3 regions of the Achromobacter deleyi genome follow, and region 3 is predicted to be linked to each of the others. Evidence: predicted binding sites of a transcription regulator. Region 3 holds the regulator's gene; each other region holds the start of a gene.
What was found. Region 3 encodes FNR, which switches genes on or off when oxygen is low (the NO sensors DNR and NnrR bind a similar motif). Its sites were predicted from a motif close to TTGATNNNNATCAA; they were not measured.

Region 1: the regulator FNR is predicted to act here: its motif matches at 3,233-3,246, upstream of I6I07_RS16740 (DUF3079 domain-containing protein).
Region 2: the regulator FNR is predicted to act here: its motif matches at 3,337-3,350, upstream of cyoA (ubiquinol oxidase subunit II).

The regions. Positions count from the first base shown of each region.
Region 1 is NZ_CP065997.1:3,639,792-3,644,957, reverse strand. Features, by position in the region: gene I6I07_RS16775 (helix-turn-helix domain-containing protein) at 1-337, shown strand, start outside; gene I6I07_RS16770 (hypothetical protein) at 445-672, shown strand; gene I6I07_RS16765 (LysR family transcriptional regulator) at 679-1,581, opposite strand; gene I6I07_RS16760 (short chain dehydrogenase) at 1,706-2,302, shown strand; gene I6I07_RS16755 (GNAT family N-acetyltransferase) at 2,340-2,633, opposite strand; gene I6I07_RS16750 (hypothetical protein) at 2,687-2,896, shown strand; tRNA gene I6I07_RS16745 (tRNA-Arg) at 3,080-3,156, opposite strand; gene I6I07_RS16740 (DUF3079 domain-containing protein) at 3,295-3,546, shown strand; tRNA gene I6I07_RS16735 (tRNA-Arg) at 3,690-3,766, opposite strand; tRNA gene I6I07_RS16730 (tRNA-Arg) at 3,940-4,016, opposite strand; gene I6I07_RS16725 (ATP-binding cassette domain-containing protein) at 4,214-4,900, shown strand; gene I6I07_RS16720 (TetR/AcrR family transcriptional regulator) at 4,914-5,166, opposite strand, start outside.
Region 2 is NZ_CP065997.1:2,927,756-2,932,921, forward strand. Features, by position in the region: gene cyoC (cytochrome o ubiquinol oxidase subunit III) at 1-363, opposite strand, end outside; gene cyoB (cytochrome o ubiquinol oxidase subunit I) at 367-2,343, opposite strand; gene cyoA (ubiquinol oxidase subunit II) at 2,343-3,254, opposite strand; gene I6I07_RS13155 (response regulator transcription factor) at 3,513-4,067, opposite strand; gene I6I07_RS13160 (ATP-binding protein) at 4,069-5,166, opposite strand, start outside.
Region 3 is NZ_CP065997.1:4,091,345-4,096,510, forward strand. Features, by position in the region: gene I6I07_RS18605 (carboxymuconolactone decarboxylase family protein) at 1-82, shown strand, start outside; gene I6I07_RS18610 (MFS transporter) at 122-1,423, opposite strand; gene I6I07_RS18615 (hypothetical protein) at 1,534-2,736, opposite strand; gene fnr (fumarate/nitrate reduction transcriptional regulator Fnr) at 2,751-3,479, opposite strand; gene I6I07_RS18625 (gamma-glutamylcyclotransferase family protein) at 3,603-4,034, opposite strand; gene clpB (ATP-dependent chaperone ClpB) at 4,187-5,166, shown strand, end outside.

The sequences.
Region 1 (5,166 bases), 450 kb from region 3:
GGCACGCAAGAACGCCAAGGCCCGCAACACGGTGCGCGATGCCTGCCGTCCCGCTGCCGCGCAAGAATCGCACGCGGCGCGAAAAAACGTCGTACCATCAGCTGTGGCAAGACTAAAAACCGGCAACGATTGGAGCCTGATACGCGCCTGGCGCGAGCACCTGAACATCAGCACCGCTGACATGGCTGCCCGCCTGGGAGTGGATCACTCCATCTACATCGAATTGGAAAGGCCGCGTCCGCGACCGCGCCAGATCATCCTGGACCGCATCTCGGCAGCGCTGGGAGTCACGCCCGACCAGCTCGATGATTCATCGTTAGGAGGGCATTTCCATTGATGCGGGCCGCCTGAGCCTGAACGATGGAGATGTTCGAGCAACTTTGGCGCCGCGTAAGAATGGCCGCGCATGGGGAGGTACCTGAAATGCTCGGAACCGCAAGACGATTGACCGATGTACTGGCCACGGCCCCCGACGGCACGTTGTATCGCATCGAACGCTTCGTGTCGGACCCCGACGCCTACTCCGCACTCGGCACATCCCGCTTCGACCCAAAGGCGCACTGCGTCTGCCGCACCAGCTCGGGCGAAAAGGTCGCCTGGCTCGGCGGCCAGGTCTACCAGCTGCTCAAGACCGGCCTGTGCCTGACGGCGGTGGACCGACGACGCGGCTGAAGCCGCTCAGCGCCGCCCGCCCTTCCCCGTGAACCGCGCCACGACGAACTCCACGAACGTCGTGAGCTTGGGCAACGCCTGCCTGTCCTTCGGATACAGCAGCGAGACCGGCCGCGCGTCCGGCCAGTACGGCTGCAGGATCGGCGTCAGCTTGCCGGTGCGCACGTCTTCGGCCAGCAGCAGCTCGGGCTGCAGCACGATGCCGAAGCCGGCCAGCGCCGCCTGCCTGAGCGCCTGGCCGTTGTTCGAAACGAAGCGGCTGGTCGGCGGATAGTCGGCCTGCGCGCCCTCGCCGTCCGCCAGCCGCCAGCCCGTGCGGCGGCTCCAGTACGAAAAGTCCAGGCACTGGTGCCGCGCCAGGTCGGCCGGCGTCTCGGGCGTGCCATGGCGCGCCAGGTAGGCCGGCGCGGCGCAGATGATCATCTGGTAGCGGCCGATGGCGCGCGCCACCAGGCCGGAATCGCGCGGCTCGCCGATGCGCACCGCCAGGTCGTAGCGCGAGGCCACCAGGTCCTCGACCGCATCGCTCAAGGCCAGTTCGACGCTGACGTCCGGATAGCGATCCAGGTAGTCGGCGATCGCCGGCGCCAGCGCGAACGAACCGAACGAGACCGTCGACGTGATGCGCAAGTTGCCGCGCGGCGCCACGCGCAACGCCTCGGCGCCCTGCTCCGCGTCGCGGATGTCGGCCAGGATCTCCTTGCAGCGCGCGTAATACGCCTGGCCCGCCTCGGTCAGGCTCTGGCGCCGCGTGGTGCGGTTCATCAACCGCAGCCCCAGGCGCGCCTCCAGGCCCTTGATGTGCTTGGCCGCCATGGCGGCGGACATCTCATGGCGCGTGGCCGCCGCCGTCAGGCTGCCCAGCTCGACCACTGCCACGAAGACTTCCATGCTGAGCAGACGATCCATGAATTACGCACCCTGGGTATGAAGTGTTCCAACCATTCCCGGATTTTTCCACAGGAATGGAAATCGCAGAATGCTTTCATGCGCTGGCGTCCATGCCGCGCCCCCATCAAATCCAGGAGTCCCCATGAAAATCGCACTTATCGGCGCCAGCGGCACCATCGGCCGCGCCGTCGCCCACGAACTGGGCCAGCGCCACGAGATCATCGCCGTCGGCAAGACCCAGGGCCAATACCAGGTCGACATCACCCGCAGCGACAGCATCCGCGGCCTGTTCGAACGCATCGGCAAGGTCGACGCCATCGTCTCCACCGCCGGCACGCTGCACTTCGGCCCGCTGGCGGAAATGACGGCTGAACAGTTCAAGATCGGCCTGCACGACAAGCTGCTGGGCCAGGTCGATCTGGCGCTGATCGGCCAGCACTACCTGAACCAGGGCGGCTCGATCACGCTGACCAGCGGCATCGTCAGCGACGAGCCGATCCGCTTCGGCGCCAACGCGTCGGCCGTCAACTCGGCGATCGATGGTTTCGTGCGCGGCGCGGCGGTGGAACTGCAAAGCGCGCGCATCAACTCGGTCAGCCCGACCGTGCTGCAGGAATCGTGGGAAGGCTACGGCCCCTACTTCTCCGGCTTCGAAGCCGCGCCCGCCCAACGCGTCGCGCTGGCCTACAGCCGCAGCGTCGAGGGCGCGCAGACCGGCCGCGTGTACCGCGTCTGGTAAGGCCCGGCCCGGGCCGGCAATGCTGGCCAGGAACCGCCTACGCCGCCAGGTGGCGGTTGTAGGTGAGGAACGCCGGATCCTGTTCCCAGCCCAGCGATTCATACAAGGCCTGCGCCGGCAGGTTGGTCCGGGCGGTGGTCAGGTCCATGCGGGCATAGCCGCTGGCGCTGGCGCGGGCGCGGGCGCGGGCGCGGGCGCGGGCGCGGGCGCGGGCGCGGGCATGCGCCTCGGCCTGCCGCAGCAAGGCGCGGCCAGCGCCGCTCTTGCGCGCCCCCGGCGCGACGCGCGCGGCGTCGTCCAGGCAGGCAAGTCTGATCTCGATGCGGCTCATGGTGTCCGTGCGAATAAGCGAATGTACACTCAGCGCATTCCCGGGAGAACCGCATGCGCTACACCCTGATGCTCGCGTGCGTGGCCGCCGCCACGCTTACCTCCGCCTGCTCGTCGCGGCAGGCTTACGATTCCGGCCAGGCCTGGCAACGCAATGAATGCGGCAGGATCGCCGACACGCAGGAACGCCAACGCTGCATGGGCTCGGCGTCCTCCACGTCGTACGACAGCTATCAGCGCCAGCGGCAGGACATCCAGAAGTAGGTCGGCGCGCCTGGCGCGCTTCAATGCGGAGAATCATGAATGCGGACGACATCTCCGGCACGCTGAAAACAAAAAAGCCCGGCGCAAGGCCAGGCTTTTTCGCGTTTTTTGCTTTTTTTTCTGTTTTTTTTCAAGCGTTTTTTTCAAGCACCACGCCGACGAATCGACGCGTATCGAATGAGGTGGCGCGCCCGGCAGGATTCGAACCTACGACCCCCTGGTTCGTAGCCAGGTACTCTATCCAGCTGAGCTACGGGCGCGCTAAAGAGGCGTGTTTATAACATGGATTCGTGACGGTCCGCAAATCGGTGGTGGACCTTTGCCACCTGGCGCGGCTTGCGCCAGATCAATCCCCAGGCTCCCGGGCAGCGTTACGCTGGATTCAAGGAGACTGAAGCATGGCCAAGAAATTTCCCTTGCATCCCAAGCACCCGGAACGCATCTGCTGGGGCTGCGACCGCTACTGTTCCACCGACGAGCTGGCCTGTGGCAACGGCTCGGATCGCACCATGCACCCGGCCGAACTGCTGGGCGATGACTGGTACACGGTGGGCAATTGGGGGCTGGAAGATGACGACGTCGCCGCCGATCCCAAGGGTGGAACCGCCGCCCCGGCCAGCGCCGATGCGAGCGCCACTGCCACGCACTGATAAAAGCAAAAAGGCCTTCGATCCAGGATCAAAGGCCTTCTCATCTTCGCTGCGCATTTTCACGCGTTTTTATTAACCGCGTAGCGCTGCGTTCACTTTTTACCGACTTACTCATTCGGTGGGTGATATCCACCCAAATGAGTTGGCGCGCCCGGCAGGATTCGAACCTACGACCCCCTGGTTCGTAGCCAGGTACTCTATCCAGCTGAGCTACGGGCGCTCCGGTAAAGAGGCAAGATTATATCAGAATAATTTCACCACTGCACTGCTCTTGTCTTTTTTCACCCAAGCGCTCGACCTGAGTATTCCATCGCATGCCTTTCGCCAGTTTTCTTGCCATTTTCCTAGCCGGGTTACGGCAACGGTGATGACAAAACAAGCAAAGGAATTCGATGGCGCGCCCGGCAGGATTCGAACCTACGACCCCCTGGTTCGTAGCCAGGTACTCTATCCAGCTGAGCTACGGGCGCGTTAAAAAGCAAGCCTTGAATCATAGCGTTGTTTCGCAAACCGCGCAAGTCGATTGCCATGCATTGCTCAATGCCCGCCTGCCCATCGCGCGCGCCATTGGCAACTACTCTCATTCTCATTGACTGGCGGTCAGTCATTATCTATAGTCCTTTCCATCCCCCCACGTCGCCCGTGCGCCCACTGCTCCCCCGCCACCATGATCGCTCCCTTTGTCTCGATTCCGGCCGCCATCGGCGAACGTGTCGTGCCGTCGCTAGCGGCAGGTCCGCTGCATCCCGGCCCCCTGCCCGCCAACGCGCTCACGGTGGTATTGGGGGCCGCCGCCTCCGGCAAGACGCGCCTGCTGTCCCGCATCGCGCGCGATCTGGCGCAGGAGGAAGCCGCCGCGCGCGTCATCATGGTGGAGCAGCATGCCGCCGAGGTGCCGTCATTGCGCGTCTTCGAGGCCCTGCTGCTGGCGCACAAGCAAGGCGACCGCTGGGCGGTGGGCACGCGCGAAATCCAGGCGGTCCGCGCCTGCCTGCTGCAGGTCGGGCTGGCGCAGGCCGCCGACAGGCTGGTGGAACAACTGGACGCCGAGGCGCGCCAGCGCCTGCTGATCGCGCACGCCCTGATCCGCCAGCCCGACGTGCTGCTCATGGATCAGCCCGAGCGCGCGCTCGCGCCATGCCATCAGGCCGACATCGCGCTGATGCTGCGGCGCATTGCCGCCGAACACGAGCTGCGCGCCGTCGTCGCCATGGCCGATGCCGCCACCGCGCTGCGGGTGGCCGACAGGCTGCTGCTGATGCGCGACGGGCGTCTTGTCGCCACGGGATCGCCGGCGCAGCTGCGGGCCCAGGCCCGGGCCGGCGATATCGACGCGGCGTGGCTGCCGTCCTGACAAACCGCGGCGTCTACACGGCCACGCCGAGCATGCGCAGATAGGCGTCGGCAACGCCGCGCGCGAAGTCGGTGGAGTCCGGCAGCTTCGACAGGATCGCGTCGTCGGTGGCGCAGTGCACGCCGGCATAGATCAGCAGCGACATCATGCGCGGATTGTCCACGCGCCAGGCGCCGGCCTCGGCCCCGGCCTGCAGGATGCCGTGCAGCTGCCTGACCACGTCGTTGCCGGTATGCCCTTCGCGCGCATGGTGATGCTGATGCGTG
Region 2 (5,166 bases), 1.2 Mb from region 3:
ATGGAATTCATAGACTTCCATCGCGATGAAGCCCGCGCCGAACAGGAACGTGATCATCAACCAGCCGATTGCGCGGCTCTTGTTGTTGGCGTGGACGTTCAGGTTGGCCATGCCGAAGGTGAAGCTCGAGAACAGCAGCAACAGGGTTTCGACCAGCACGAACTTCAGGTCGAACAGTTCCTTGCCGGTCGGGCCGCCCGCGGTGGCGTTGGACAGCACCGCGAACGTGGCGAACAGCACCGAAAAGATCAGCAAGTCGCTCATGAGGTAGACCCAGAAACCGAAAACGGTCTTGGATCCATCGTCATGGTGCGCGTGATCGTCGTGACCCGCGTGGGGGTGAGTGGCTACGGCTTGAATCATGGCTCAGGCGGCCTTCTGCATTTTTTCAAAGTGGGCGTTTTCGATGCGTTCGACTTCCGCGGCCGGGACCCAGTAGTCGACGTCGCGGTCATAGGCGCGGACGATGAACGAACCGATCATGCCGACGAAACCGACGATCGACAGCCACCAGATGTGCCAGATCAGGGCAAAGCACATGACCAGGCCGAACGCGCCGATGAAGACGCCGGCGGCGGTGTTCTTCGGCATGTGGATGTCTTCGTACTTGGCCGGGCGCTTGTAGGCCTTGCCGTTCTGCTTGTCTTCCCAGAACTGGTCCAGTTCATCGACGTGAGGAACATGGGCGAAATTGTAGAAAGGCGCGGGTGACGAGATCGACCATTCCAGGGTGCGGCCATCCCAGGGATCGCCGGTGATGTCCTGGTTCTGCTTGCGCTGGCGCACGGACACGAACACTTGCTGCAGCAGGAACCAGATGCCCAGCATGATCAGCGCGGCGCCGGCCAGCGCGACCAGCAGGTAGGGCTGCCATTCGGGGTTGTCGTAGTGGTTCAGGCGACGCGTCATGCCCTTGAAGCCCAGGATGTACAGGGGCATGAAGGCCAGGAAGAAGCCGACGAACCAGCAGTAGAACGAGTAGCGGCCCAGGCGTTCGTTCAGCTTGAAGCCGAAAGCCTTGGGGAACCAGTAGGTCATGCCGGCGATACAACCGAACACCACGCCACCGATGATGGTGTTGTGGAAGTGGGCGATCAGGAACAGGCTGTTGTGCAGCACGAACGACACGCCGGGGATGGCCAGCATCACGCCGGTCATGCCGCCGATGACGAACACCAGCATGAAGCCCAGCGTCCACAGCACCGGCGTGGTGATGCGCAGGCGGCCGCGGTAGATGGTGAACAGCCAGTTGAAGATCTTCGCGCCCGTCGGGATCGAGATGATCATTGTGGCGATGCCGAAGAACGCGTTGACGTTGGCCCCCGCGCCCATGGTGAAGAAGTGGTGCAGCCAGACCAGGAACGACAGCACGCCGATGGCGGCCGTGGCGTAGACCATGGACTTGTAGCCGAACAGGGTCTTGCGGGCGAACGTGGCAACCACTTCGGAGTACACGCCGAAGGCAGGCAGCACCAGGATGTAGACCTCGGGGTGGCCCCAGATCCAGATCAGGTTCACGTACATCATGACGTTGCCGCCCATGTCGTTCGTGAAGAAGTGCGTGCCCAGGTAACGGTCGGCGGTCAGCAGCGCCAGCGTGGCGGCCAGCACCGGGAAGGCGGCCACGATCAGGACGTTGGTGACCAGCGAGGTCCAGGTGAAGATCGGCATCTTCATCAGGGTCATGCCCGGCGCGCGCATGCGCAGGATGGTGACGATGAAGTTGATGCCGCTGAGTGTTGTACCCAGCCCGGAGATCTGCAGCGCCCAGATGTAGTAGTCGACCCCGACGCTTGGGCTGTAGTCGAGCCCGGACAGCGGCGGATAGGCGAGCCAGCCGGTCGCGGCGAATTCACCGACGAACAGCGAGATCATCATCAGCGCGACGCCGGCGCCGAACAGCCAGAAGCTCAGCGAGTTCAGGAACGGGTAGGCCACGTCGCGGGCGCCGATCTGCAGCGGCACCACGATGTTCATCAGCCCGGTGATGAAGGGCATCGCCATGAAGAAAATCATGATGACGCCGTGGGCGGTGAAGATCTGGTCGTAGTGGTGGGGCGGCAGGAAGCCGGCGGAGTCGGCCGAGGCGACGGCCAGCTGGGTACGCATCATGATGGCGTCGGCGAAGCCGCGCAGCAGCATGATCAGCGCGACGATGATGTACATCACGCCGATGCGCTTGTGGTCGACGGAGGTCAGCCATTCCGTCCAGAGGTACTTCCATTTGCCGAAGTAGGTGACGGCGCCGAAGACCGCGAGGCCTCCCAGGCACACGGCAGCCAGCGTAACCATGACGATGGGTTCATGGTACGGAATGGACTCTAGGGTGAGTTTCCCGAACATTATTGATTCAATCCTGCGATCAGATTATTCGACGTGGGGGTGCACGTGGCATCGTCGACGCCGGCCATCTTGGACATGGTGCTGCCCAGGATGTAGTCGAACATGGACGGCGGCACCGAGGCGTACTTGACGACCGGGTTGCGCTCGCTGCGCTTGGTCAGTTCCTGGTACACCGCCGGGGTCAGCGAGGCGCCTGAAGCCTTGGCTTCCTTGACCCAGTTGTCGAAACCTTCCTGCGACGTGGCGATGGCCTTGAAGCGCATGCCGGAGAAACCGGCGCCGCTGTAGTTGGCCGAGATGCCGGCGTAGGTGCCGGGCTCGCGCGCATTCAGGTGCAGCTTGGTCTCCATGCCGGCCATCGAGTAGATCTGGCTGCCCAGCTGGGGAATGAAGAACGAGTTCATCACCGAGGCCGAGGTGATCCGGAAATTGACCGGGACGTCAACCGGGAACGCGATCTCATTGACCGTGGCGATGTCGTACTCGGGGTAGATGAACAGCCACTTCCAATCCAGCGACACCACCTCGATGGTGACCGGCTTGTGCTCGGAGACGAGCGGCTTGTAGGGATCGAGCGCGTGCGTGGAGCGCCACGTGATCACGGCGAGGATCGCCACGATGATACATGGCACGGTCCAGACCACGACTTCGATCGCCGTGGAGTGGGCCCACTTGGGCTGGTAGTCGGCTTTGGTATTGGATGCGCGGTATTTCCAGGCAAACGTCAGGATCATGATGATGACCGGGATCACCACGATGAGCATCAGACCGGTTGCCGTGAACAGCAGGGTCTTTTCCTGAGCGCCAATGTCTCCCTTGGGGGAGAGGATTTCCATGTTGCAGCCGCCAAGCAGCATGACCGCGCCGACGCCGAAAATGCGCGTAAGGGTCGCAAGGAGGGGGTGTTTCACGTACAGCCTTGGAAGGATGGTGGGAAATGCTGCGGAGCAGCAGACTGGAATGCTGCTAGGCAGCAACGTCCATCCTATCGGGTTGATTTGGGTCAAGGCTGCGACGAATGGTCGCATTGCCCGGCTGGCTTTTGCCCCCAGGGCGCCCCGTTAAGGGTTTTCCCAGGCGGGAGCGGGCTTTGCTGGGAGGGTGGGGGTGCGACGATATGTCGCACCTGCACAAGACGAGATTGTTGCGATGTGTGGCATCCGCGCCAATCAGTCGACCAGCACCTCGCGTTCCGGCCCCGGTTTCTTGGCCAACTTGCGCTGCAGGGAGCGCCGGTGCATGCCCAGCAGGCGGGCGGCGGCCGAGACGTTGCCGCCGGTCTCGTGCAGGGCCTGGTGGATGTGCTCCCATTCTAGGCGGTGCAACGGCGTCATGGTGCTTTCGATCGTAACGCTTTCCGGCTTCACCAGGCCCAGGGTGCGCAGGATCATCGGCGCGGTGGCCGGCTTGGGCAGGTAGTCGTCGGCGCCGCGCTTGATGGCCTCGACCGCGGTGGCCACGCTGGCGTAGCCGGTGACCAGCAGGATGCGCATGTCGGCGCGCAGGGCGCGAAGGGGACGGATCAGGGTCAGGCCGGAGTCCTCGCCCAGGCGCAGGTCGACCAGCGCGAAGGCCGGGCGGATCTCTTCGGCCACGCGCAGCGCTTCGGCGATGCCGGTGGCGGTTCGGGTCTCGAGGCCGCGGCGCGACAGGCTGCGCTGCAGGGTGCGCACGTAGAGCTCGTCGTCGTCGATCAGCAGGCCAAGATCGGTGGGATTCAACATATCAGGTCCCGGGAGTGCCGAGAGGCAAATAGAAACGGATGCGGGTGCCGCCACCATCGGCGGCGGTCATGGTCATTTCACCGCCCATCTGCTCGACGGTGGCGTGCGACAGGGCCAGGCCGACGCCCAGGCCGCCCGGCTTGCCGCTGTTGAACAGGCTGGTGGCCGGCAGCAGCGTGTGGTCGGGGTCGAAACCGCCGCCGTAGTCGCGCACTTCGCCGCGCAGGGCGCCATAGCCGTATTCCAGGTGCAGGTCCACGCGCGGCTCGCTGGCGGCTTCGCCGGCGTCGGCCGCGTTGTTCAGCAGGGCCTGCAGCAGGTGGGCGATGGCCGGATCGACCCGCAGGCTGGCCGGCAGGGTGCCCGAGCGCTGCAGGTCGATTGTCGGCCGGATCAGGCGCCATTGCCCCACCACGCGAACCAGGTCCACGGCGGTTGGGACCGCCAGATTGCGGATGCGTTCCCGGCACAGGGCCAGCAACTGGCTGAGGGTGGCGACGTCCTGCTTGAGGTCGGGCTCCTTGACCTCGGCGGCGATCTCGTCGGCCAGCAGGGTCATGGTGGCCAGCGGGGTGTTCAGTTCGTGCGCCATCGCCGCCGCGTGGGTGGCCAGGGCGACGATGCCCTCGTTGCGGGTGAAGCGCTCGCGCAGCCGCGCCAGTTCGCGTTCGCGCGCCCGCAGGTCGGCGGCCAGGCGGGTGGTGAACACCAGCACGACCACCACGGAAATCAGGAAATTGGCGCCCAGGCCCCACAGCAGCAGGGTGTGGGTGTTGACGTCGCCGCGCAGCGGCTGACCGAAGATGGCGGCGGCGAAATAGCCGGAGATCCCCGCCAGCGCCGCGGCCAGCGCCCAGTTGCGCGGCAGCGCCAGCGCCGCCAGGGCGGTGAGGATCAGGAACATCATGCCGAACGGATTGCTCAGGCCGCCGCTCCAGCCCACCATCCAGGCCAGCACGGCCATGTCCACCAGCAGGTGCCCGAAGGCAGTGGCGTGGGACAGGTCGCGGCTGTGGCGCAGCCGCAGGCTGGCGTAGACGTTGAAGCCGATCAGCACGCCCACGCCGATCCACAGCGGCTCCAGCGGCAGGGCCAGGCC
Region 3 (5,166 bases):
GGCGGTGGCCTTGAACGCTGGCGCGGCGATGGTGTACTCGGCCCGCGTGCTGGACGCGGTCAACGCGCATCAGCCGGGCTGACGCAAGGGCGCGCGCCGGCCATGCGCCGCGCAGGCGGCGTCAATCGTGCCGGTGCATGGCCGACTGATGCTTGGTGTCGCGCATGGTCGCGTACACCAGCAGCGAAATGAAGATCACGCCCGCCAGGTAGTAGTAGAACCACTCTTCGTGGCCTTGCTGCTTGAACCACAGCGCGATGGCCGGCGCCGTGCCGCCGAAGATCGACACGGTGATGGCGTACGGCACCGCCACGCCGGTGGCGCGGATGTTGGTGGGGAACAGCTCGGCCTTCACCACCGCGTTGATCGAGGTGTAGCCGGCGGTGAAGATCCAGGCCGCGCAGATCAGCAGGAAGGCGATGAATGGCGAGCGCGTGTGCGACAGCGTCATCAGCAGCGGCACGGTGAGTAGCGCGCCGGCGATGCCGAAGAACACCAGCAGCGGCTTGCGCCCGATCTTGTCGGACAGCGCGCCGTACAGCGGCTGCAGGATCAGCGCGAAGATCAGCGACGCGGCGATCACGTAGGTGGTGACGATGTCGGAGAACCCGGCGGTCTGCCGCACGAAGGTCTGCATGTAGGTGGTGAAGGTGTAGAACGCCGCCGTGCCGCCGGCCGTCAGGCCGACCACGATCGCGACCTCGCGCGGATAGCGCAGCAGGCCGCGCAGCGAGCTGGTCTTGGGCTTGCTCTGGCTGGCCTGCTTGTAGGAATCGGTCTCGGGCATGTCGCGCCGCATGAGGGCGGTGATGACGGCCAGCATGGCGCCGATCACGAACGGAATGCGCCAGCCCCATTCCACCAACTGCTCGTGCGTCAGGAACACGTTCTGCAGCAACAGCAGCACCAGGATGGCGCACAGCTGGCCGCCGATCAGCGTGACGTACTGGAAGCTGGAATAGAAGCCGCGGTGGTCCGGGTCGGCGATCTCGGTGAGGTAGGTGGCGCTGGCGCCGTATTCGCCGCCCAGGCTCAGGCCCTCGATGACCCGGGCCAGCGCCAGCAGCGCCGGCGCCGCCAGCCCGATGGATGCGTAGGTGGGCGTGACCGCGATGATCAGCGAGCCGACGCACATCATGCCGACCGAGACCATCAGGGACAATCGTCGCCCGTGGCGGTCGGCCAGGTGGCCGAACAGCCAGCCGCCCAGCGGCCGCACGATGAAGCCGGCGGCGAACAGCGTGGCGGCGTTCAGCTGCTGCACGACCGGGTCGTGCGAGGGGAAGAAGGCGGGGGCGAAGTACAGGGCGAAGGCGGTATAGGCGTAGAAGTCATACCATTCGACCAGGTTGCCCATGGAGCCGACGAAGATCGCCTTGATGCGGCGTTTGGCGTCGGGCATGTCGAGATACGCTTGGCTCATATCTGTCTTCCACGGAGACGGTACCCGCCTATCTTGCGCCTGCCGGCGCGAAAATGCACCCCTGCGCGTGTCCGGGATATTTGTTCAGCTTGATGTCAATAACCGCCGCGCTACTTGCGCGGCGGCTCGATCACCGTGCAGGCGGCCGCGCCGGCGGGCGCCAGGGCGTTCTCGCCCAGCAGCGCGCGCGCGCCGCAGACCGAACCGAACATGCCCTTGTTCTCGTGGCCGACGCCGGTCACTTCGAAGCCGGCGCGGTGCAGCGTCACCGGCCGGTTGCCGCGCGCGGCGACGATGCGTTCGTATTGCAGGTAGGCGGTGCCGCGCGCCAGCCGGGTGGCGCCCTGGGCCTCGGCGCCGCAGGTCTTGTCCAGCAGGCGGTGTTCGGGATTGTTGTCGGCGCCGCCCAGCAGGTAAGTGACGTCGCGCGCCGCGTAGCGGATGAACAGGCGCGTGTCGTCGGTTTCCTGCGCGAACGGGGGCAGCTTGTCGGTGCCGTACTTGTACTGGTTGTAGGTGGGGCAGATGCCGCGCTCGTAGGGCGCGTAGCCCTTGCCGTCGGGACGCGGGCGTTCCTTGGTCAGGTACAGGTAGGACGAGGGATTGGCCACCACGTAGCGCACGGCGATGCCGTCGCGGCGCAGCGGGCCATCGATCTGGTTCAGCACGGCATAGCGTTGCACCAGCTGGGCGCCGCCGGAGTGGCCGGCCAGCACGATGCTGGCCAGGGTCGGCAGGCGCTTGCGGTCGTCCAGGCTGCGCAGCAGGTCGTCGATCACCTGGAACGAGCTGACCGGCGCCGGCCGGCCATTGGCCTGCACGCTGTCCTCGCCGTCTTCCCAGCTGGACTTGCGCCAGGCCGCCATGCCGGCGTAGCCCGAGTCGATCACGCCGACGAAGCGCGGCGCCAGGATCAGGGTGTCGTTGGCGCGGGCCGGGTTGGCCGCCAGCACCGTGGCGACGGTTTCGTAATAGGCGTCGGCGTTGCGCTTGACCCCATGGAACACGATCACGATTTGCTTGATATCGCGCAGGTCGCCGCGCGCCAGGTTCCGGTTAGCATAGACCGGTACCTTGTAGCGGTGGCCGGGCTTGCCCAGTTCGAGCGTCTGCCAGCGCGGAATCACCACCCGCTTGGGGGCGGGCGCGGGTTCATCGTAATCGTAGGGATCGGGCAGCGGCGTCTGCGCGCGCGCCGCCAGGGGCAGAAGGGCCGCCAGGGCCAGCGCCGCCGCGCTCCAGGCCCGGCGCGAATGCGGCGGACGCGGCGCCGGGTGGGGCTGCGCGGCGCCGGCTACGGCTGTGCGGCGCATGGCGCGGGCGGGCGTCAGCAGCCCTCGTGGCCCAGCAGTTGCTTGAGCGCGGGTTGGTCCAGGATGCGGACTTCGCGCTGGTTGATGCGGATCAGGCCGTCGCGCGCGAAGCGCGAGAACAGCCGGCTGACCGTTTCCAGCGTCAGGCCGAGATAGTTGCCGATTTCCTCGCGGCTCATGCGCAGCACGAATTCGGTCGACGAGTAGCCGAGCGACGCATAGCGTTGCGACAGGTTGAGCAGGAACGCGGCCAGGCGCTGTTCGGAACGCATCGAGCCCAGCGACGCCAGCATCTGGTGCGAGCGCGTGATCTCGCGGCTCATCAGGCGGCGGAACTGCTGCTGCAGCGAGGGCAGGTGGGTGGCCACGCGGTCGACTTCGTTCAGGCGGATCACGCAGACTTCGGAGTCTTCCAGGGCGACGGCGGCCGAGACATGCTTGCCCTCGAGCATGCCGTCCATGCCGACGATCTCGCCGGGCAGGTGGAAGCCGGTGATCTGGATCTGGCCGGTGGCGTCTTCGAGCTGCGTTTTCAGGCTGCCGAAGCGCACGCCGTAGACGGCGTCCAGGGGGTGATCCAGCGAATACAGCGTCTTGCCCTTTTCGAGGCGCACGCGCTCTTTCACCAGTTCGTCCAGCTTTTCTACTTCGGCGGCTGCCATCCCGACCGGGACACACACGTGGCCCAACATACACGTGGAACAGTGGGCGGCATCAGGGGCAACGGGAACCCGTTTTTGCATACGATGACCTTTATAGTGCCCGCACCCGGCGGGTAGCCTGGAGGGGCTTAAAGCGTGAAGACAGGTCTCCATTGTAGTCCGTTGTTACTACGGGTGTCTTACGGAGCGTTTTGCAGCGCATTCCTACGGCGGCATCCGGGCCGGACGGGCCTGGCGGTAGGCGACCCAGTCGTCGCCGTCGATGTCCGCCGCCGTCCCGCGCCAGGCCGGGTCGATGGGGTAATACTCGCAGGCCACCGGGGCGGCGCCGGGCGCCAGCGGCCGGGCCAGCACCGGCCGGCGCACGAAGCAGCCGGGCCGCCCGGGCGCGTATTCCTCGATCTCATCCATCAGGGCGACCAGGGCCGGGTCGACCTCGTAGATGTCGCCCAGCACCCGCCGGCCGTCGGCCACCGGGAGCAATCCGGGCCAGTCGCCGAAATCCACCAGCATGCTGGGCACGGTGGCCGCGCCCACATGGCGGGCCGGCGGCAGGCCGCGGCGGGTGGCGGCCTGCGCCAGGTCGTTGATTTCGCCCGCGCGTAGCGTGCCGTAGACAAAAACGTATATGCTCATAGTTCAGATTGTTGCTGCACGCGGATGTGTCCAAGGACATAAAGCCATGAGGCCGGCGAGGTATTGAAATACTCGCATCCGGCCGCATATTCAGGTCATCGAGCCCGCCGGCGCGTATCGGTCAGGCTCACCAACAAGCCACAACGACCATTATGCGATTCGACAAACTGACTACCAAGTTCCAGCAAGCCCTGGCCGACGCTCAGAGTCTGGCCGCCCGCAACGATCATCCCTACATCGAGCCCGTCCACGTGCTGTCGGCGTTGCTGTCCGACGCCGATAGCGGCGCCGGCAGCCTGCTGGCGCGCGCCGGCGTGGCCGTCAACCGGCTGCAGCCGGCCCTGGACGCCGCGCTCAAGGCGCTGCCCCAGGTGCAGGGCGACGACAACGTCCAGGTCGGCCGCGACCTGCAGGGCGTGCTGACCCGCACCGACAAGGAAGCCGCGCGTCGCGGCGACACCTACATCGCCAGCGAGCTGTTCCTGCTGGCCCTGGCCGACGACAAGGGCGAGGCCGGCCGCATCCTGCGCGAAGCGGGCCTGCAGAAAAAGGCCCTCGAGGCCGCCATCGACGCCGTGCGCGGCGGTGAAAACGTATCCGGCGCCGAAGGCGAATCCAACCGCGAGGCCTTGTCCAAGTACACCATGGACCTGACCGAGCGCGCCCGCCAGGGCAAGCTCGATCCGGTGATCGGCCGCGACGACGAAATCCGCCGCACCATCCAGATCCTGCAACGCCGCACCAAGAACAACCCGGTCTTGATCGGCGAACCCGGCGTGGGCAAGACCGCCATCGTCGAAGGCCTGGCGCAGCGCATCGTCAACGACGAAGTGCCCGAGACCCTGCGCGGCAAGCGCGTGCTGTCGCTCGACTTGGCCGCGCTGCTGGCCGGCGCCAAGTTCCGCGGCGAATTCGAAGAGCGCCTGAAGGCCGTGCTCAAGGAACTGTCGCAGGACGACGGCAGCAACATCGTCTTCATCGACGAGCTGCACACCATGGTCGGCGCCGGCAAGGCCGAAGGCGCGATGGACGCAGGCAACATGCTCAAGCCGGCGCTGGCGCGCGGCGAGCTGCATTGCATCGGCGCCACCACGCTGGACGAATACCGCAAGTACATCGAAAAGGACGCCGC